Gemmatirosa kalamazoonensis: one gene and its partner. Each later gene encodes a partner of the first gene's protein in a complex. Links are inferred from orthologs where the notes say so. Each region holds a gene or a part of one and is shown on either strand. Other genes may lie near its edges.

Region 1 (5,485 bases):
ACCCGCCGATACCCTCGTGGCCGCCGGAGGTTCGCCCGGCGGCCACGCAATGGTCGTGCGGTGTCGTTCAGTGGTCGTGGCTGCGGCCCGTTGGTCCGTCGGCGCGCGCCAGCGCCTCGATGACGCGCCGCTCGGAGACCGTGAGGGCGCGGGTCGTTCCTGGTGGCAGCGCGCCGAGTCGCACGGGGCCGAACTGTACGCGCACGAGCCGCTCCACCTGCAGGCCGAGCGCCTCGCACACGCGCCGCACCTCGCGCGTGCGCCCCTCGGCGATCGTGATCTCGAACTCCCACCGGCGCGCGCCGGCGGGGCGCGCGTCGACGTGCACCGGCCGCACGAGCCCGTCCTCGAGCTCGATGCCGCGCCGCGCCATGCGGACCGCTTCGGGAGCGTTGCCGCGCACGAGCGCCACGTACGTGCGCTCCACCTCGGAGCTCGGATGCGTGAGGCGGTGCGCGGCGTCGCCGTCGGTGGTGAGGAGCAGCACGCCCTCGGTCATGAAGTCGAGGCGACCGACGTAGGTGAGCCCCGGCCAGTCGGGGACGAGCTCGAACACCGTCGGCCGGCCCTCGGGGTCCTTCCGCGTGGTGAGCACGCCGGTCGGCTTGTTCAGCACGAGCCACTGCGCGGCGACCGGCGCCGCGACAGGCTTCCCGTCGAGCGTGACGTGGTCTCGCGCCGGGTCGATCACCTGCCCCGTCGTCGCGGGCGTCCCGTTCACGTGCACGCGTCCGGCCGCGACGAGCGCCTCGGCCTCACGGCGCGACGACACGCCGGCTCGCGCGAGCGCGCGCTGGATGCGCATCGGCCCGCGCGCCGCGGGGCGGCCGGGCTCCAGGCGCGGAGGCGGCGCCGCGGGCGCCGCACGGCGCGCCGGACGCTCCTGCGCGGGACGCTCGCGCCCGGGACGCTCTCGCGCGGGACGCTCACGCGTCGGACGCTCACGGGTCGGACGCTCACGGGTCGGACGATCCCGGGCTGGGCGTGCGGGTGTCGCACGTTCGCCCGCGGAGTGGTCGCGGGTGGGACGCTCGCGCGCCGTGAGCTCACGCGGCGGACGCTCCCCCGACGGCCGCGGGCGCGCGGGTCGCTCGCGAGCCGGTCGCTCGCGAGCCGGTCGCTCGCGGGACGGTCGCTCGCGCGACGACCGCTCCTCGAACGATCGCTCGCGCGTCGGTCGCTCCCCGAACGATCGCTCGCGCGGTAGACGCTCCCCGAACGATCGCTCGCGCACTGGACGCTCCCCGAACGGTCGCTCTCTGACGGGTCGCTGTCCGCCCGGCCGCTGTCCGCCCGGCCGCTGTCCGCCCGGTCGCTCTCTCACCGCCCCCTCGCGCCGCGGACGCTCGCGCGGCGCGCGCTCGCTCCCGAACCGCTCGCGCGATTCGCCGGCGTCGCGCGCACCGAACGAACGAGGTCCGCGCGGCCCCTGCGGTCCCTCGCGACGCGCGTCGCCTCGCGCGTCGCGCCGGGGCCGCTCGTCGCGCTGGCGCGGCGGCCCGCCGCGTGCCGGCGCCCCACGCGCCGGCGCACCGTGCCTAACGTCTCCACCGCGGCCTCGCGGCGGACGCACGTCGCGATCTTCCTCGTCGTCGCTCCGCCTAACGCGATCGCTGCCGCCGCGCGCCAGCCGCGCCGGCCGCGCCGGCCGCTCGTCGCGTGCCGCGCGATCGTCGCGGCCGCCCCCACCCGTCGGACGTTCTCTCATACCGGCTTCGGCTCCGTGCGCAACGCCACCGCCAGCTCGTCGGCCCGCGGCAGCTCGTCGAGGTGGCGCAGCGCGAACTGCTCGAGGAACAACGGCGTCGTGCCGTAGAGCAGGGGCCGCCCGAGCCCCTCGGAGCGACCCACGACGTCCACGAGCCCGCGCTCGAGCAGCATCTTCAGCACGCCGCCGACCGACACGCCGCGGATCTCCTCGATCTCGGCACGCCCGATCGGCTGCCGGTACGCGATGATCGCCAGCGTCTCGAGCGACGCGGCCGACAGGCGCTGCGGCCGTTGCGCGAGCTGCGCGCGCTCGATCGCCTCCGTGAACTCGGGCCGCGTGAGCAGCTGCCAGCCGCCGCCCTGCTCCACGAGCTCGAACGCGTGCCCGTCGTCCGGGTCGTCGTAGTGCTGCCGCAGCTCCTCGAGCGCGGCCTCCAGCGCCCCGTCGTCGGCCGACGCGTCGAGCGCCCGGAGCTCGTCGTACGGCACCGGGCGCGTGCTTGCGAACAGCGCGGCCTCAAGCAGCTTCGCCAGCGACGTCACTCGCGATCTCCACCACGGCAAAGGGTCGTGATTGTTCGAGGCGCAGCTCACCGAGCTTCGCCATCTCGAGCAGCGCGAGCAGCACGCTGAGGATCTGCCACGGCTCCGCGTCGGCGCCGACGACGTCCGTCCACCGCGCGCGCCGACGCAGCGCGAGCACGCTCCGCACGGTCACGATCGCGCTCGCCACGTCGAGCGCGCGCGGCACGACGTCGTGGATCGTCGGCTCCTTCGCCGTGCGCAGCACGCGGTCCACCGCCGACAGCAGCTCGCTGAGCGAGAGCGCGAGCGGAGGCGCGCCGGTCGGCAGCATGGCGGCCAGGGCGGGGTTCCATCCGCGCGTGAAGCGCTGCCGTCGATCCTCGCCGAGTCGGTCGAGGTGCTCCACGACCTCGCGCACCTGCTGGTACTCGAGCAGCCGCCGCACGAGCTCCGCGCGCGGATCCTCCCACGCCTCCTCGTCGCCGCTGCGCGGCAGCAGGAGCTGCGCCTTGATGCGCAGCAGTCGCGCGGCCATCTCGAGGTAGTCGGCCGCCTCGTCGAGACCGAGCTCCTTCACGCGCGCGAGGAATTGCTGGGCCACCCGCGCGATGGGGATGTCGTAGACGTCCAGTTGCTCGTCGCGGATCAGCGAGAGCAGCAGGTCGAGCGGCCCGGAGAACTGCGCCAGCTCCACGACGAACGCGCCGGTGCCCGGGACGACCTGCTGCGGCTGGGCGTCGCGCGGCTCGACGACCGGGGCATCGCCCCACGTTAGGCGCTCGTCGTCGCTCACAGCGGGTTCGGCAGCAGGTACGGCGACACGAGCGTGGTCGCCACCGCGTTCAGCGCACCGGCCGGCGCCATCCAGATCGCGAGCACGCCGCGCCCCACCGTGAGGAAGAGGAGCACGATGAGGAACCCGAAGCGCCCGAGCTGCGCGTATCGCAGCCCCCACGCCGGCGGCAGCAGGTACTTCGCGACGTGCGAGCCGTCGAGCGGCGGGATCGGCAGCAGGTTGAAGAACGCCAGGATGAGATTGAACATCACCCCGGCCCGCATCATCTCCTGCAGGATCGCGAGCGACGTCGTCGCCGCGGGCAGCGCGCGGCCGAGCATGCCGAGGGGCACGATGAGTGCCGCGCAGACCGCCGCGAGAACGAGGTTCGTCGCGATCCCCGCCAGCGACACGATGATGTCGCCCCGCCGATAGCTGCGGTAATTGCGCGGGTCCACCGGCACCGGCTTCGCCCCGCCGAAGATGAACCCGCCCGTCAGCGCCGTCATGACGGGGAGGATGATCGTCATGAACGGGTCGATGTGCTTCACGGGGTTGAACGTCAGCCGGCCGAGCTGGTACGCCGTCGGATCGCCCTGCCGGAGCGCGGCGTAGCCGTGGGCGTACTCGTGCGCCACCATCGAGAAGAGCAGGACGGGCGCGACGATGAGGAGGTCGGTGAGGTTCAAGACGAAGCCCCGGGAGTGCCGGCCGCGCCGGACGGCGGCGGCGAGCGCGAAACCTATCGAGGGTGCCCCCCGCGGGTCAAACCGGTGAGATGCGCCAACTGCCTGTCCTGCCTTGACATGCACCGCCTCGGTCGGTAGCCTTCGAGGCTCGCGTGACCCGCGCGCCAACACATCAGGAGAACTCCCAAGTGCCGAATATCGCGTCCGCCAAGAAGAACATGCGGAAGTCGCGCGCCGCCGCGGTGCGCAACCGTGCGCAGCGCTCGGCGCTCCGCACCGCCCTCAAGAAGGGGCGCGCCGACGGCGCGTCCGATGCCGACAAGCTGAACGCGGTCAGCCAGCTCGACCGCGCCGCCCGCAAGGGCCTGATCCACAAGAACAAGGCGGCGCGCCACAAGGCGCAGATCGCCCGCAAGACGGCCGCCGGCGCGCAGTGAGCCTCGGCGCCTAGCGCCACGACACCGGGTCACGAAACGCGGCGGGGTCCCTCGATCGAGGGACCCCGCCGCGTTTTCTCCGCTCGCATGCCCGCCTCACATGGCCGCCAGCTCGCCACCGCACCGCTCGCAGTACCACTCGGTCGGATAGTTCATCTCGCCGCAGTCCTGGCAGCGGAGCGTGCGCTCCTGCCCCGCCCCCGACGCCGCCGGCGGCGGCGCCACCGCACCGCCGAGCGACGCCGCGAGCGCGTCGAGTCGCTGGCCCGTGCCGACGAAGCTCTCGTCGTCCGCCGCGCCGGCCACCTGCTGCCCGCTCGGCCACCCGGCCGCCCGGCGATCCGCGGCAGGTGTCGATGGCGCGGTCTGCGCGGCCTGGGAGGTCGTCGCCGCCGGCGGCGCCAACTCGTCGCGGGCCGCGGCGTCGAACGCGTCGGCGAGCCCGCTCGGTGCCGCACGCTCGGCCATGCGATCGGCGGCCGGCGCGGCGGGGGCGGCCGCGTCGGGCGCCGGAGCCGCCGGGCCGCGGATCTCGCCCGTCAGCGCGACCGGCGCCTCGGGCGACGGACCGCTCGGCGAACCACCTGCCCGCTGCAGCAGCGCGCGCAGCTCGGTCAGCTCCTCGGAGGTGCTCCGTCGCGCGCCATCCAGTTCTCGCACAGCGGCGGCCGCCTCCTGGACGCGGCGCTCCCCCTCGTCCGCCGCGAACTCGCCCACCAGCGTGCGCAGCTCCAGCTCCGCGAGCTGGTCCTGCCGCTCGCCGAGCGATCGCGACACCTCGTCGTAGCGCCGCGCGAGGTCGGCCTCCGCCGCCTGCAGCGGGCCGACGTGCTCGGCGAGCCGATCGCGCACGCCCTGCAGCCGCGTGTCGTAGTCGGCGCGCACGCGATCGAACACGTGCCCCGGCGTCGCGCCACGGCGCGCCTCGAGCGCCGTGAGCCAGCCCTCGTAGCGCTCCCGTTCCTCGATCAGCCCGCGGATCTCGTCCGCGGGCACCGTCATCGCGTTGGTCATCGCTGCCTCTCCCGGCCGGGCGGCCGGTATCGTCGGTGGGACGCGGAATATAGCGCGCGGCGCGCGCGCTCAGTGCGCCACGTCACGCGCCCATGTGGTGTACGACACGACCGTCGACGATCGTGCACACCGCGCGGCCGCGCAGCGTCTGCCCGGCGTACGGCGTGTTGCGCCCCTTCGTGCGGAAGCGCGTCGGGTCCACCACCCACTCGCGCTCGGGGTCGAACACGGTCACGTCGCCGGGGCTCCCGCGCCGCAGCGTCCCGCCCGGGAGATGGAACACGCGCGCCGGTGCGCATGCCATCTTCTCCACCAGCGTCGCGTAGTCGATCACC
Region 2 (6,656 bases), 240 kb from region 1 along the record:
CACGGCGCCGCACCCGGACACCACCGCACACGCACCGGACACGACGCACGCGCCGCGGCCGATCGTGCCGCAGGCCGAGGCGGCGGAGACGACGGCGAAGGGCTTCACCGTGCAGTTCGCGGCGGCACGCACGGAAAGCGAAGCCAAGGCGACGCTGCGCCGGCTCAAGCTGCCGCGCGACATCGCCGCGCGCATCATCCCGTCGACGCGGCGCGGTCGACTCGTGTATCGCGTCGTCGTCGGTCCGTTCGCGACGCGCGCGCAGGCGGAGCGCATCGGCCGAGCGACGGGACACGACTACTGGCTGTACGAGGGCGCCCCGTGAGCGCGAGTCCTCCGGTCGCCGCCGGCGACGCGTGGCTCGAGGAGGGACGCCGCGCGGCGCCCGTGCTCGATGCGGTCGCGTCGGCGGTCGTCGTCGGACGCGATGCGGACGCGGCGGCGTGGGTGGCGCTCGGCATGGCGCGCGCGCAGGCCGATCGGCGTCGCGTCGCGATCGCGGATCTCGTCGGCGAGTTGGCGCCGCTGCAGGCGCTCGTCGACCCGGAGAGCGACCCGCACGGGATCTCCGACAGCTTCCTGTACGGCGTGTCGCTCAACAAGATCGCGCATCCGGCCGACGCGACCGGCAACCTGTTCGTGCTCCCGAGCGGCAGCGAGGCTGTCGCGGTCGAGGAGGTGTTCACGAGCGATCGGTGGCGGCGGCTCGCGAGCGGCTTCCGCGAGGTCGGTGCCCTGCTCCTCCTCGTCGCGCACGCCGACACGCCGGGGCTCGACACGCTCGCGACGATGGTCGACGGCAGCGTGGTGGTGGGCGACGCATCGGGCGCCCTCGCCGACGCGCCGCCGCCGCTCGCAGTGATCGCGCCGACGCGCCGCCGTCCGGTGCGCACGTCGACGACGGAGCCGACGGCGTCGGCCGCGCGGCCCGAGCCCGCGCCCACCGCGCCGGCCGGCGATCCGGCGTGGCGCCGTTGGGCGGTGTACGCGCTGCTCGCCGTCGTGCTCGCGGGCGCATTGAGCGTTTGGCTGTGGTCGCGCTCCACGTCGGTGCACGGCGACGTGCCGGTGCGCGCCGACTCCGCGCGCTCGGCAGCCGCTCGGCGCGACACGACGCGCGCGGACTCGGCCGCGCCGGCGCCTAACGGTCCGCTGCCGGCGCTCGTCGTCGCGAACCCCGCGGACTCGTCGAGCGCGGTGACGTACTCCGTGATGGTGGCGGCGTCCAACACGCCCGAAGGCGCGTTGCTCGACCCGCGCACGATGGCGACGCTGTCCGCGACCGCGCTCACGCCGGTGCTGGACGACGGCGCGCCGTGGTACCGACTGTTCGTCGGCGCGTTCGCGACGAAGGCCGGCGCCGACTCGCTGTTAGGCGCGCTGCGCCAGCGCGGTGTGCTGGGCGAGGGATCCGGGATGTCGGTGCGCGCGCCGTACGCCCTGCTCGTGGCCGACCACGTCCCCGCGCAGGACGCGCCGGCGCGCGTGCAGGCGCTCGCGCGCAAGAACGTTCCCGTCTATCCGCTGTCGCGCGGCGACGGCACCGTGGCGCTGTACGCCGGCGCCTTCGAGCGGCCGGAGCAGGCCGCGTGGCTCGCCCGCGCACTTCAAGCCGCGGGCGTCGTCCCGACGCTCGTCTACCGAACCGGGAGAAGTCTGTAGTGCGGTTGACCAAGCTCGAGCTCCACGGCTTCAAGTCGTTCGCCGACCACACGAACCTCGTGTTCGACCGCGGGGCCACGGCGATCGTGGGGCCTAACGGCTGCGGCAAGTCGAACGTCAGCGACTCCATCCGGTGGGTGCTCGGCGAGCAGCGCGCGCGCATGCTGCGCGGGGGCTCGATGACCGAGGTCATCTTCCAGGGCTCCTCGGCGCGCAAGCCGGTGAACGTCGCCGAGGTGTCGCTTCACTTCGACAACGCGGACGGCACGCTGCCCGTGCCGTTCAAAGAGGTCGTCATCACGCGGCGGCTGTCGCGCTCGGGCGACAGCGAGTACTTCCTGAATCGCGCGCCCTGTCGCCTGCGCGACATCCAGGATCTCGTGCGCGGCACGGGGCTCGGCGCCGACTCGGGCGTCGTCATCGAGAGCAAGATGATCGACGCGCTGCTCTCGGACCGCCCCGACGACCGGCGCGAGCTGTTCGAGGAGGCGGCGGGCGTCGGCCTGTACCGCGACCGGCGTCGCTCCGCCGAGCGACGGCTCGAGGAGACGACGGTCGACCTGTCGCGCCTCGACGATCTCATCAACGAGGTGGGCCAGCAGGTGCGCGCGCTCGCCCGGCAGCGACGGCGGGCGGAGCGGCACGCCGAGCTGACGGCGCGGCGGTTCAACGTCGAGCTCACGCTCGCGGGCCGCGAGATGGAGGAGTGGCGCGACGAGCTCGCGCGGCTCGACGCGCGGCTCGCCGAGCTGCAGCAGGCGAATCCGCAGGCGGAGGCACGACTCGGCGAGGCGGAGCGCGAGCGCGAGCAGGCGCACCAGCGCCGCGGCTCGGCGGAAGCGAGCCGCGGCGAGCTGGCGCGCATCGCCGCCGCGCAGCGGGAGGACGTGCTCACGCTGCGCGGCGAGATCGCCGTCGCCGAGGAGCGCCATCGCAACGCGTCGTCGCGCCGGTCGCGCGCGGAGGAGGAGCGCCGCGAGGGCGAGGCGTTAGGCGAGCGGATGCAGGCCGAGCGCGAGCGCGCGATCGACGAGCGGCGGCAGACCGAGGAGGCGCTGCGCGTCGCGATCGAGGAGCTCGCGCAGCGCACCGCGCTCGAGGAGGAGACGCGCCGCGTGGTCGCGAGCGCGCGGCAGCAGCTCGAGCAGGCGGAGCGCTCGGCGCGCGAGCTGCGTGAGCAGGCGCGCCGACTCGAGATCGACCGCGAGGCGACGAGCCGCGAGCAGACCGAGGTGCGTCAGCGGCGCGAGGCGCTGGAAGCGGATCTCGCGCAGCTGCAGGATCGTCACGCGCTCGCGAGCCGCGAGCTGGGCGAGGCCGCGCAGGCGGCCGACGCGGCGCGCGCGCAGGCCGAGGAGGCGCAGGCGGCGCTCGACGAGGCGCGGCAGCTCGTGCGGCAGGCGCGCGAGCGCGAGGCCGCGGCGCGCGCGGACGTCGCGAAGGTGGACGAGTCGCGCGCATCGCTGCAGGGCAAGGTGAACGGGCTGGAGGCGCTGGAGCGCGACCGCGTCGGACTCGCGCCCGCGGCGGCGCGGCTGCTGAAGGAGCGCTCGCGCTTCGGCGAGGCGGCGATCCTCGGTCCGCTCTCCGACTTCATCACCGCCGACGCCACGACGGCGGCGCTCGTGGAGCGCTACCTCGGCGCGACGGTGCACGCCGTGGTGGTGCGCGACACCGATGTCGCCGACGCGGTGCGCGACTGGCACTCGGCGGCGAACCTGGGCCCGCTGCTGCTGCTGCCGGCCGATGCCATCCCGCCGGCGCCGGAGGGCGGCCTCGCCGAGCAGGTCGGCGCGGCCGAGGCAGCGGGGACGTGGGTGCGCGCGCTGTTAGGCGGTGTGCGCACGCTCGGCGACGGCACGGCGTTCGTGGACGCGCGCGGCGCGATGCTGCTGCCGGGTCAGACCGGCGGGCCCGGTCCGCTGCGCCGGCGCGCGGAGATCACCGAGCTGCGCGCGGAGCTGGAACGGACCGACGCACGGCGCAACGAGGCAGTGCAACAGCTCGAAGCCGCGCGTACCGCGGTGTCCGAGGCCGATCGCGCGCAGGTGGTCGCGGCGGAAGCGACGACGGTCGCGCAGCAGGAAGCGCGGCGTGCCGACGACCTGCGCGCGGAGCTCGAGCGGCGCCGCGCGCGCGCCGAGCGTGAGCTCGCCGATGCGCAGCAGCTCGACGCGCGCCTCGTGCGCCGCGACGAGGAGCTCGCCGAGCGGCTCGCCGCGCTCGACGAGCGCGCACGCATCGCCGTGGAGCAGGCGGACACGCGCGAGCGCGAGGCCGCCGACGCGCGCGCGCAGCTCGCCGAGAGCGAGCACGCGCTGGAGACCGCGCGCGAGGAGCGCACGGTGTGGCAGGTGGAGCAGGCGCAGGCCCAGGCGCGCATGCAGGTCGCGCAGGACCGCGAGCGCCGGCTCGCGCAGGAGCTGACGACCGCGGCGCAGCGGCTCGAGGCGCTGCACCGCGAGCTGAGCACGCTCTCCGAGGCCGACAGCCAGCTCGCCGATCAGATGGGCGCGTGGCGGATGGACCTCGAGTCGCGCGAGGCCGCGTTGGGCGACATCGAGCAGCGGCTCGCCGACGCCGAGCAGGAGGTCGCGAGCGCCGACGAGGCGCTCACCGCCGCCGAGCACGCACTCGACGACGTGCGTCGCGCGAACGCGGCGCTCGCCGAGGAGCTGCACACCGCGGCGCTGCGGCACACGCAGCTCGCTGGTCGGCGCGAGGCGCTGCGCGAGCGACTGGAGGCCGAGTGGCGGCGGCCGCTCGACGAGCTGCTGTCGTCGTTCGAGCCGCTCGAGGACGAGGCCACCGGGCTGCGCGAGGAGGCCGAGGAGCTGCGCCGTCAGCTCGAGCAGCTCGGCGTCGTGAACCCGCTCGCCATCGAGGAGCACGAGGAGGAGGTACGGCGGTTCGACTTCCTCTCCGCGCAGCGCGACGACCTGTCCCAGGCGAAGGCCGCGCTGCAGCAGGCGATCCGCGAGATCGACACGACGGCGCGCGAGCTGTTCCTCGCCACGTTCGCACAGGTGCGCGAGAACTTCCGTCAGATCTTCATGACGCTGTTCGGCGGCGGCGAGTGCGACATCCGGCTCGAGGATCCGCAGCGTCCACTCGACTGCGACATCGAGATCCACGCGAGCCCCAGGGGCAAGCGCACGCAGCGCATTCATCTCCTGTCCAGTGGAGAGCGCGCACTGGTGGCGCTGTCGCTGCTGTTCGGCATCTTCCTCACGAAGCCGAGCCCGTTCTGCCTGCTCGACGAGGTGGACGCGCCGCTCGACGACCAGAACATCGGCCGCTTCGTGCGCATGCTGAACCAGTTCAAGTCGAAGACGCAGTTCATCATCATCACGCACAACCCGCGCACGACGACGGAGGCTGCGGACGCAGTCTACGGCGTCACCATGCAGGAGCCCGGGGTGTCGTCGCTGGTGAGCGTGCGGCTGCGCGGGCAGCAGGTGGACGCCGACGGCAAGGGCGACGGCGCTCCACGGGCGGACGCGGAGGAGAGCAGCGAGGCCGTGGCCGCGTCGGCGTGATCGTGCGCTCGACGACGGGCCGCGCGGTCCGGCGCGGCGTGGGGATGGTGTGCGCGCTCACGCTCGCGGTGGGTCCCGCGTGGCTCGCCGCGCAGGGCACCACCGTGGTGACCGTCACCCCGCCGCCCGAGGACACGCTGCGCTCCGTGACGCCGACGTTCGTCGTCAGCGCGACCGGCTTCGGCGCCGGCGACCTGGTGCCGACGCGGTTCCAGCTCGACACCTCGTTCCGCTTCACCGGGCCGTTCGTGCTCGACACGACGGTGCTCGCGCGGGGCGGCGCCGTCACGGTCTCCCCTACGCGCGCGCTGCCGGAGAACGTGCGCATCTTCGCGCGTGCGATCGTCACCGACCCGACGACGGGCCTCAACTTCGCGTCGCCGATCACCGGCCCGAAGCTCACACCGTTCTGGCTGACGCTCATCACGCCGCCGACCGTCGTCGGTCAGCCGGTGCGCACGCGCACGCCGCGCTTCGTCTGGCACAGCCCGCAGGTGAACGAGCCGCCGGGGCCGTGGAACTACACGATCACCATCACGAACCTCGGTCAGATCAGCTCCTTCACGAACGTGGGCTCGGACACGAGCTTCGTGCCGAAGGTCGATCTCGAGCTGAACGCGGTGTACACGTGGAGCGTGCAGGCCACGCTGGCCCGCTCGGGCCAGTCCACGATCGCCGCGGCACGCACGTTCTTCATCGAGGACCCGATGCAGACGGTCGCGACGACGGACATGTCGCCGCCGTTCCCGAGTCCGTTCCCGGGCATCACCCGCCCGGGCACGTGCATCTGGTTCGACCTGAAGAACGCGTCGACCGTGGAGCTCGACGTGTTCGACCTGCGCGGCCTGCACGTGCGACGGCTGGTGCCTAACGCGGACGTGAACGGCACGCTGCCCCCGGGCCGCTACGGGCGCGGCCGCACCGAGACGAACGAGGGGTGCGACCCGCACTTCGAGTGGGACGGCACCGACGACCGCGGCGTGTACGCGCCGGAGGGCGTCTACCTCGTGCGCTTCAGGGGCGACGGGGTGACGCGCATCCGCAAGGTGCTGTTCCGCGGCCCGCCCTGACGCGCATGCGCCTAACGACCATCGGCACCGGCGCCGCGGCGCCCGACGCGCGCCGGGTGAACGCCGGCCATCTCGTGGAGGCGGGCGGCACGAAGCTGCTGCTCGACTGCGGCAGCGGTGTCGTGCACCGCATGGCGGGCGTCGGTGCCGACTGGTCGGGGATCACGCATCTCGCGCTCACGCACTTCGACGCCGACCACGTGAGCGACGTCGCGACGCTGTTCGTCGCATGGCGGTGGGGACAGCTCCCTGCCCGCTCGGCGCCGATCACGGTGATCGGGCCGCCGGGCACGCGCGCGCTGCTCGAGCGAATCGCCGCGGCGCTGTGGGACAAGCTGCTCGCGCCGGGCTACCCGGTGGTCGTGGAGGAGCTCGCGGCCGGCGG

Evidence for each region.
Region 2: the proteins of J421_RS15795 (region 1) and smc are in contact, whole or in part, in a crystal structure (PDB 3ZGX), measured with the Bacillus subtilis proteins. The link is inferred for Gemmatirosa kalamazoonensis from one-to-one orthologs.

Annotation. Positions count from the first base shown.
Region 1 is NZ_CP007128.1:3,656,851-3,662,335, reverse strand. What follows is about bases 1,129-4,040. They hold J421_RS15795 (segregation and condensation protein A), read right to left. Parts: upstream 3,029-4,040; coding sequence 2,228-3,028; downstream 1,129-2,227. Other genes in these bases: rpsT (30S ribosomal protein S20), read left to right, coding at 3,888-4,040; J421_RS32125 (site-2 protease family protein), read right to left, coding at 3,025-3,699; scpB (SMC-Scp complex subunit ScpB), read right to left, coding at 1,705-2,253; J421_RS32820 (hypothetical protein), read right to left, coding at 1,321-1,689. In the rest of the region: J421_RS32825 (pseudouridine synthase), read right to left, coding at 68-805; more of rpsT, read left to right, coding at 4,041-4,136; J421_RS15785 (hypothetical protein), read right to left, coding at 4,233-5,150; J421_RS15780 (dihydroorotase), read right to left, coding at 5,233-5,485. UniProt on the Bacillus subtilis protein: Participates in chromosomal partition during cell division. May act via the formation of a condensin-like complex containing Smc and ScpB that pull DNA away from mid-cell into both cell halves.
Region 2 is NZ_CP007128.1:3,414,809-3,421,464, reverse strand. What follows is about bases 1,319-5,401. They hold smc (chromosome segregation protein SMC), read left to right. Parts: upstream 1,319-1,667; coding sequence 1,668-5,201; downstream 5,202-5,401. Other genes in these bases: J421_RS14755 (hypothetical protein), read left to right, coding at 5,204-5,401; J421_RS14765 (SPOR domain-containing protein), read left to right, coding at 1,319-1,662. In the rest of the region: J421_RS14770 (SPOR domain-containing protein), read left to right, coding at 1-325; more of J421_RS14765, read left to right, coding at 322-1,318; more of J421_RS14755, read left to right, coding at 5,402-6,271; J421_RS14750 (MBL fold metallo-hydrolase), read left to right, coding at 6,277-6,656. UniProt on the Bacillus subtilis protein: Required for chromosome condensation and partitioning.